DNA from 3 places in the Clostridioides sp. LIBA-2809 genome. Region 1 is predicted to be linked to each of the others. Evidence: a T-box and tRNA genes for the amino acid it is inferred to sense, from the RefSeq annotation. Region 1 holds a T-box; the other regions hold tRNA genes.

The links. The T-box of region 1 lies ahead of leuS (leucine--tRNA ligase). A T-box ahead of a tRNA ligase gene usually reads a tRNA of that ligase, here a tRNA-Leu.
Region 2: it has a tRNA-Leu gene. The T-box ahead of leuS (leucine--tRNA ligase) is inferred to sense a tRNA for this amino acid. The anticodon was not compared.
Region 3: it has a tRNA-Leu gene. The T-box ahead of leuS (leucine--tRNA ligase) is inferred to sense a tRNA for this amino acid. The anticodon was not compared.

Annotation. Positions count from the first base shown of each region.
Region 1 is NZ_CP197004.1:2,866,913-2,870,207, reverse strand. It holds gene nadD (nicotinate-nucleotide adenylyltransferase) at 1-410, shown strand, start outside; gene yqeK (bis(5'-nucleosyl)-tetraphosphatase (symmetrical) YqeK) at 411-983, shown strand; gene rsfS (ribosome silencing factor) at 1,099-1,449, shown strand; T-box leader at 1,502-1,692, shown strand; gene leuS (leucine--tRNA ligase) at 1,801-3,295, shown strand, end outside.
Region 2 is NZ_CP197004.1:1,824,895-1,828,189, forward strand. It holds gene ACTG44_RS08730 (Na+/H+ antiporter NhaC family protein) at 1-1,189, shown strand, start outside; tRNA gene ACTG44_RS08735 (tRNA-Leu) at 1,299-1,379, shown strand; glycine riboswitch at 2,030-2,134, shown strand; glycine riboswitch at 2,138-2,226, shown strand; gene gcvPA (aminomethyl-transferring glycine dehydrogenase subunit GcvPA) at 2,344-3,295, shown strand, end outside.
Region 3 is NZ_CP197004.1:1,222,104-1,225,398, reverse strand. It holds gene polA (DNA polymerase I) at 1-848, opposite strand, end outside; tRNA gene ACTG44_RS05890 (tRNA-Leu) at 1,187-1,269, shown strand; gene ACTG44_RS05885 (MBOAT family O-acyltransferase) at 2,211-3,295, shown strand, end outside.

The DNA of each region.
Region 1 (3,295 bases):
ATTTTTTAGTTTCAAAAGTAGAAATCGAAAGAAAAAAAAGGACTTATACAATAGACACATTAAAATACTTGAAGAAAAAATACAAAGATGCAGATATTTATTTTATAACAGGGGCAGATGCTATTTGTAGTGTTGAAGAGTGGAAAGATGTAAAGAAAAACTTTGAGTTAGCTACCTTTATAGCTGCGACAAGACCAGGAATTAGTTTGTTAAGGTCACAAGAGACTATAGAAAAGTTAACTAAAAAGTATGATGCTGACATTATAACAGTTTATGTTCCATCACTGGATATATCGTCCACATATATAAGGGAACAGCTAAATGAAGGCAAGTCAATACGTTACTTAGTACCCGAAAATGTAGAAAATTATTTATATGAAAATAAACTATATCAATATGGAGATGATTAAATGAACTTAGAGAATATTAACCAGAGACTAAATCAAATGCTACCAGTGGGGAGGCTTAGCCACTCAAAAAATGTTGCAAAATGTGCTGAAAAATTATGTGAGATTTATGGGTGTGACAAAGAAAAAGCTTGTTTAGCAGGAATGATTCATGATTGTGCAAAGTATTTAAGCGATAAAGAAATAGAAGATTATGTAAATAAGTATGAAATATACTTAGACCCAATAGAGGATGGAAATCGCTCTCTATCTCATAGTGTAATTGGGTCATACATATGTAAGTATGAGTTTGGAATAGAAGATGAAGATATTATAAATGCAATCAAATATCATACAACAGGAAGAGAAGATATGTCTCTTTTAGAAAAAATAATTTACATAGCAGATTTAATTGAAGAAGGAAGAAAATTCCCAGTTGTAGATACATTAAGAGATTTAGCATATGGGGGAAAGCTTGATGAAGCACTTTTGACTTCTTTTAATAATACTTTAATGTTTGTTATCAATAAAAAAGAAGAGATACATCCAAGAACAGTTATGGCAAGAAACTATCTAATTAAAGAAAAGTTATTATAAAAAACCTGCATAAAGGTAAATATATTAATAAATTTAAAGTTGACTATGTTACAAAATCGTATTAATATGTTACAATAACTAAGTGTACTTTAATTAGGAAAGTGAGGAATTTTATATGACAGTGGAACAAATGACAAAAATAGCATATGATGCCATAGAAGATAAACTGGGTCAAGATACAGTTATAATAAATATAGGAAAAGTTTCTAGTTTGTGTGATTACTTTATTATCACTACAGCATCTTCTCAGAGACAGGTAAAAGCTATTGCTGATAATGTAGAAGATGAATTATCAAAACTAGGACTAGAACCTAGAGGAAAAGAAGGACAAAGCACTCAAACTTGGGTACTTCTTGATTATGGAGATGTAATGGTTCATGTATTTAATGAGGAAAACAGAGGATTTTATAATTTAGAAAAATTATGGAAAGATGCACCTTATATAGATATTGACACATTAGCATAAACATGATAATATATGTTATTATAATTAGAAAATTTCAAAAATTATATTAAATTGAATAGACTAGAGCAGTAAAAGACTATATTTTTTCAGAGAGTTAGTGGTAGGTGAGAACTAATATTATATAACTTTGAACTTACTAGATTGAAATCTATTTTCCGTAGCTGGATTAAAAGCTATCTAAGAGGGTCTATATAATGTAGGCTAATTAGGGTGGTACCGCGAAGATTTATCCTCGTCCCTAAACGTAAGTTTAGTGACGAGGATTTTTTATTTTCAAGGAATTATTTGGAAATTATAAGTAAATAATATTAAATAAGGTAGTTGAACACAACTAAAAATAGGAGGCAAAATATGAGCGTATATAATTTTAAAGAAGTAGAATCGAAATGGCAAAAAATTTGGAAAGACAATAATCAATACAAAATGGATACAGCACAAACTGAAAAACCTAATTATTACACATTAGAAATGTTCCCTTATCCATCTGGAAAGATACACATGGGTCATGTTAGAAACTATTCTATAGGTGATGTTGTCGCAAGATTCAAAAAAATGGAAGGGTATAATGTACTTCATCCAATGGGATGGGATTCTTTTGGTTTACCAGCTGAAAATGCTGCTATAAAGCATGGGATACATCCACACAAATGGACAATGGAAAATATAGAAGAAATGAAAGAACAATTAAATTTATTAGGCCTTAGCTATGATTGGGATAAAGAAGTAGCAACTTCAACTCCAGAATATTATAGATTTACTCAAGAGATATTTTTGAAATTTTTAGAACATGGACTTGCATATAAGAAAAAATCTTATGTTAACTGGTGTCCTTCTTGTGAGACTGTTCTTGCAAATGAGCAAGTTGTTCAAGGAGCATGTGAGAGATGTAAAGCAACAGTATTAAAGAAAGATTTAGAGCAATGGTATTTTAAGACTACTGAATTTGCAGAAGAATTACTTAATGATTTAGATACATTAGATGGATGGCCAGAAAAGGTTAAAATAATGCAAAAAAATTGGATAGGTAAGAGTACAGGAGCAGACTTAGTTTTTGATATAGATGGAACTGATAAGTCTATGACAGTATTTACAACTAGACCAGATACAACTTATGGAGTTACTTATATGGTACTTGCTCCAGAACATGAGTTAGTTAAAGAATTGGTTGCTGGTACTGAATATGAAGCAGAGGTTGAAGCTTTTGTTCAAAAAATGCATACAATGACAGAAATAGAAAGAACAGCGGCTGATGTAGAAAAAGAAGGAATGTTTATAGGTAGATACGTTATAAATCCTTTAAATGGTAAGAAGGTTCCTCTATGGATAGCTAATTATGTGTTAGTTGAATATGGAACTGGAGCTATAATGGCAGTTCCTGCACATGATGAAAGAGATAGAGAATTTGCTGAGAAATATAATTTAGATATAATAGATGTAATAACAGAAGATAACAAAATGATAAACTCAGAAGAGTTTAATGGATTAGATGCTTCAGAAGGATTTGAAGGAATAATAGATAAATTAGAAAAAGAAGGTAGAGGAAAGAGAACTATTAACTATAGATTAAGAGACTGGTTAGTTTCAAGACAAAGATATTGGGGTTGTCCTATACCTGTAGTTTATTGTGATGAATGTGGAATAGTTCCAGTTAAGAAAGAAGATTTACCAGTTCTTTTACCAACTGACGTTGAGTTTACTGGAAAAGGGGAATCTCCACTTACTACTTCAAAGCAATTTATGTCAACAACTTGTCCTCACTGTGGAAAACCAGCTAGAAGAGAAGTTGACACTATGGATACATTTGTAGATTCTTCTTGGTATTTCTTGAGATATGTGGATAGCAATA
Region 2 (3,295 bases), 1.0 Mb from region 1:
AATATCAAGAGAAAAATTAGCCTTTATAATAGATGCTACAGCAGCACCAGTTGCTGGATTAGCCATAATATCTACATGGATAGGTCTTGAAGTTGGTTTAATACATGATGCTTTTGAAAGTATAAGTGTGGATGTTGATGCATTTGGTATATTTTTAAATACAATACCATTTAGATTTTATAATATATTAATATTAGCGTTTATTGTAATATCAGCATTATTATTAAAAGAATTTGGGCCAATGAGAAAGGCTGAGATAAAATCTAGAAGTAGAAAAGTTGGTACAGACCTTGATGAAGGCGTAGAAGAATTAGATGATTTAGCTCCAAAAAATGGAGTGAAATTGAGTGTGTGGAATGCTATAATTCCAATTGGAACATTAATAATAGTTGCTTTAGCATCATTCTATTATAGTGGATATACATCTATAATGGAAGGTGAAGATAAAGCTCTAATACAACTATTTACAAATTCACCATATTCTTTTGGGGCAATAAAAGAAGCATTTAGTGCATCTGATGCATCTAGAGCATTATTCCAATCTGCACTTGTTGCAAGTTTAGTTGCTATTATAATGGCTGTAGTAAAAAAGATTTTTACAGTATCAGAAGCAATTGATGTCTGGATAGATGGAATGAAAAGTTTAGTAATTACTGGTGTAATATTAATACTTGCATGGTCATTGAGTTCAGTAATAAAAGAATTAGGTACAGCTAAATTTTTAATACACTTATTATCAGGCTCACTACCTCCATTCTTATTGCCAAGTTTAATATTTGGTTTAGGAGCAATAATATCTTTTGCTACTGGAACAGCTTATGGAACTATGGGTATACTTATGCCACTTGCAATACCACTAGCATACTCATTAAACCCTGATATGTCCTATGTAATAGTAAGTACAAGTGCAGTTTTAACAGGTGCAATATTTGGAGACCATTGTTCTCCAATTTCAGATACAACAATACTTTCTTCAATGGGAGCTGGTTGTAATCACATAGACCACGTTAATACTCAAATGCCATACGCTATATTTACAGCAATAATCACTATTGTATTTGGATATATACCAGCTGGATTTGGATTACCAATATATATAGTATTACCAGTGGCTATAGCTGCGATATTTGTGGGTATTCAAATAATTGGTAAGAAAGTTGATGAAGCAGAGATAGAACTTGCAGAATAAGGATATAAATAAATTTCACCTTTTATTATCATTGTTTTGTTAGTTTTTAGATAATTTTAAAAAGTTATTGAAAATAATAGCGAAATATAGTAAAATAAAAGAGTGATAAGCGGATGTGGCGGAATTGGCAGACGCACTAGACTTAGGATCTAGCGCCATTGGCGTGGGGGTTCGACTCCCTTCATCCGCACTCTACAGTGCTTAGTTGTGCTGAAAAAAAAACTGGGGTTGCTGGCTTTCGGAGTGGGCTATCCCGTTTTTATTTTTTGAGAAATAAACCAAAATACAATATGAATATATTTCTAAAGATATTTTCTAATAAATATACAAAAGCACATTAAGTGCTTTTTTTTGTTGTCTGAAAATGTGTTTACATATAAATTTTAAGACATTTGTTAAGAATATAAAATCTATAATAACGTATTTCTAATAAACAATTTAAAGTCACAATATAATCTGTTTTTTATAAACTTATAAAAAATATATCTGTTTAATAAGTTTAATTTTATTTAAAAATGCTCTATTTCAAAATCTTATTTTTCACAAAGATAAAATTGCAAACGATTCTATTGTGTGTATGAATATATCTTTAACATAATATAGTAAATTACAATATAACTTTACTTTTAGTGTTTTGTATGACATATTAATAATAAATTAAATAAATATATTATTTTACATTAATATATAACATATATGTATAAAAGTTAATAATATAAAAGTAATATAATTGATAATAAAAACTTAACAAAAAAATTAATACATAAAAAAAAATAAATATAATGTGTTGACATTTAATTGAAATATTCATACAATAAAAATGAAAATAAATATTTCCAAATGAGATTAGCGAGAGAGACCTTTATATAAAAAGGCGCCGAAGAAGAAATTTAAGAAATGCCAATTCTTAGAGAAACTTTCAGGCAAAGATATCGCTAGTTGATGGGACTCTGGAGAGACTTAAGTTAATATACTATAAGTCACCGAAGAAGCAAAATAATATTAAATTATTAAATCTTTCAGGTATACAAACAGGGATATATAGGCTAGGATTATTTTCTATGCTAATATATCTTTTTTTTATGAAAAAGTATAGGACATAATATCGAAATTGCTTAAATATAGTGGGTCTAATTTTATAGGGAGGGTTATATATGAATGAATTGAAAAGAGTGCCTTTGTATAATATACACAAAGAGCTTGGAGCAAAACTTGTTGAGTTTGCTGGCTGGGAAATGCCTTTAGAATATGAAGGAATAAATAAAGAGCATGAAATGGTTAGAAAAAGTGCAGGTATCTTTGATGTATCTCATATGGGAGAGGTACAAATAAAAGGTGTAGATTCAGAAAAATTTATACAAAATTTAGTTACAAATGATATAAGCACATTAAAGGTAAATGACATTATATATACACCTATGTGTTATGAAAACGGAGGAGTAGTTGATGATTTATTAATATATAAATTTGGTGAAGAAGATTATTTATTAGTAATAAATGCAGGGAATATAGATAAAGATGTGGCATGGATAATAAAACAAAGTAAAGGTTACAATGTAGATATAAAAAATGTTTCTAATGAAGTTAGTCAACTAGCAGTTCAAGGGCCTAAAGCAGAAGAAATTCTTCAAAAAATCACAGACATAGATTTAAAATCAATAAAATTTTATAAGTCAATTCCATCAACAAAAATATGTGGTTTAACTTGTTTAGTTTCAAGAACAGGATATACTGGAGAAGATGGATTTGAGATATATTGTAAAAATGAACATACAGAAATAATTTGGAATGAAGTTTTAAAAGCTGGAGGAGAAGATATATGTCCTGCTGGTTTAGGTTGTAGAGATACTTTGAGATTTGAAGTAGCTCTACCTCTATATGGTCATGAAATAGGCGAACATATATCTCCAATTGAAGGAGGCCTATCCATTTTTGTAAAAATAAACAAGGAAGATTTTATTGGAAAAACAATCTTATCAGAAGAAAAAGAAAATGGAGCTAAAAGAAAATTAGTTGGATTTGAAATGCAAGGCAAAGGGATGCCTAGAAATGGATACGATATAAAGATTGGTGACAAAATAGTAGGCTTTGTAACAACAGGATGTG
Region 3 (3,295 bases), 1.6 Mb from region 1:
CTTGATAAGAGACTTGTAAATCCAAAATATCTAAATTTATCTAAAAGCTCATCTTTATCATAATCACCAAAAATCATGCTCTCTAAATTTACTTCTATTGGTACATCTCTTATAATAGTTGCTAATCTTTTACTTTGAATAGCAATTTCTTTATTTTCTTCTATTTTCTTTTTTACACTACCTTTAAGTTTATCTGTATTCTCTATCAAGTTTTCTACACTAGAAAACTCTTTTATAAGCTTTATGCCTGTTTTTTCACCTATCCCAGGTACTCCAGGTATATTATCTGACTTATCTCCCATCAGACCTTTTAAATCTATAAACTGTGTTGGTGTCATCTCGTACTTTTCAATCACAGAATTAAAGTTGTATTCTTCTACTTCACCAACTCCTTTTTTTGTTATAAGAGTAGTTGTGTTATCTGAAGCAAGTTGGATGGCATCTTTATCTCCAGTTACTATGTATACCTTATATCCATTCTCTTCTGCTTTTTTAGAAACAGTACCTATAATATCATCTGCTTCATAACCATCTATTTCTAATCTGTTTATTTTAAATTTATCTAAAAGGTCTTTTAATGGTTGTAATTGTTCTGCCAATTCATCTGGCATTCCCTTTCTTCCAGCCTTATATTCTTTATATTCTAAATGTCTAAATGTAGGTGCTTTTCTGTCAAAGGCTACACTTATATGTGTTGGTTTATATATATCAATCATTTTAAATAACATTGTCGTAAAACCATATATAGCATTGGTCTTTAGACCTTCTTTATTATTCATTTCTGGAAGAGCATAAAAAGCCCTATTTATTATTGAATTTCCATCTATTATAATTAATTTTTTTTCCAAATTATATCACTCCTAAAAATTATCTATTTTTGTAACATATATATTATATACCAATATACTGTTATTTAATATTCCCATAATAATAATAGTATATTAAAATTAAATATGTTGCAAACAATATATTTTTTTGCTATAATAATATACATAATATGCCCGAGTGGTGGAATTGATAAATACAATGGGTTCAAAATCAACTGTGTTGATTTATAAGTTTTTGTAATAAAAGTCTAGTATTTATGATATTTTACAGTTTGATGAGTATTTTGTATTCAATATTCCTCTTGCATATTCTTGGAAAATCTGGTAGGATATACAAGTAGCTTGGATTTAAAATATAAGCCGCTGTGGCGGAATTGGCATACGCATACGACTCAAAATCGTACGGGAAACCATATGGGTTCGAGTCCCATCAGCGGCACCAATAAAAAAAAACTCTTTAGTATATACTAAAGAGTTTTTTTTTACTGTAATATTTTTTCATCTTTGTTTCTAGCCTTGTATAAGTATAAATACCATAGGCATGACTTCTTGAACTCCTAAAACATATCTAAACAAAGCAGGATTTTTTATGTATTTACTTAATAAATCCATACTTCTTATCATATTGATTTTCTCCCAATCTCTAAAACTTTTCCCTCTCTAAAAATATTTATAATCAATCATCATTATTCAGTATAACGATTCGATATTATTTTAAAGTATTTGTCATTTAAAACAAACTTGTAATAAAAGCATATCTGAAAGTATTCTAACTCCAATACTTAATAAAGAGTTCTTTTTACAATTATAGATATAAACAACATCTATCTTAATGGACTGTATAGAGCTACAACCAAAGGCAAACACATATAGTTAAGCAATGTGTCCGTGATTTTTCTTTATTATTTTATTATAATAGCTTTATTAATCCATTATAACATTACATAATTTAAAAAAAATTATATAAAAAGTCAAAATTTACATATATATTAATAAAACTTGTAAAAACACAGCTAAATTTCTACAATTAAGTACTTAAAACTTGAAAATACTTACTTTGCTATATATTTTAGATAAATATATAATTTATTTAGTTAAGAAAGGAAGTTGTAAATATAAAAGATAATTTAAAAATAACACTAAAATACATAAAAAGTTATAAAGCTAGATCTTTAACAATTGCTCTGAGTATAATTCTTGATACATCAACTTATTGTTGGTATTGTACTCTCTCAAGAAGTGCTCAGTAAGCAGTGGTAGTTAAATAGTATGGGCCTAAAATCAGAAATAAATCAAGACCTTACTCTTAATATATATATTATTAATTTTAGTTGTTTTATTTATTATTCATTTATTAAATAATAAAAAGATAAGGAGTTTAATATGATATTCAGTAGTTTAATATTTTTATTTTTATTCTTTCCAGTCATACTCATTTGCTATTACTTAGCAAATTCTAAGTATAAAAATGTTGTGTTACTTCTAGCAAGTATTACCTTCTATGCATGGGGAGAACCAAAATATATTTTTTTGATGATGCTATCAATAATAGTAAACTATATATTTGGTATTAAAGTTTCTGACAGTAAAGATAAGAAAATATGGGTTGTGCTTTCTGTGATTTACAATATATCCATTCTTGGTATATTCAAGTATAGCAATTTCTTTGTAGATAATATTAATTTTTTATTAAATACAAATATAACTATACCTGAAATTAAATTACCTTTAGGTATCTCATTTTTCACATTTCAGATAATGAGCTATGTAATAGATGTATATAGAAATGACGCTAAAGTTCAAAGAAAATTAACTAACCTAGCATTATACATAAGTTTATTCCCTCAGCTTGTAGCAGGTCCTATTGTTAGATATCAGACTGTGGCAGATGCTATTGGACATAGAGAACATAATTGGTATAAATTTACTCAAGGCGTAAACAGATTCGTTATTGGTCTTGGAAAAAAGGTGATTTTAGCAAATCAATTAGGTATAATTGCAGATGATGTATTTAATAAGTCATCTGGAGATTTATCAAGACTTGATGTGTGGCTAGGTGTAGTTTGCTATACACTTCAAATATTCTATGACTTTAGTGGTTATAGTGATATGGCTATTGGTTTAGGTAAGATATTTGGATTTGATTTTTTAGAAAATTTCAACTATCCATATATCTCTCAAACAGTATCTGAGTTTTGGAGAAGGTGGCATATATCTTTAAGTACTTGGTTTAAAGACTATGTATATTTCCCATTAGGTGGAAATAGAGTCTCTAGATTAAAACTATATAGAAATCTATTTATAGTATGGTTTTTAACTGGCATGTGGCATGGAGCTAATTGGACTTTTATTATATGGGGTCTATATTTTGGAATATTAATATCAATAGAAAAAGCATTTTTAGAAAAGTTGTTATATAAAATGCCAAGAATCATAAGACATATGTATTTACTTTTTATAGTCATGAT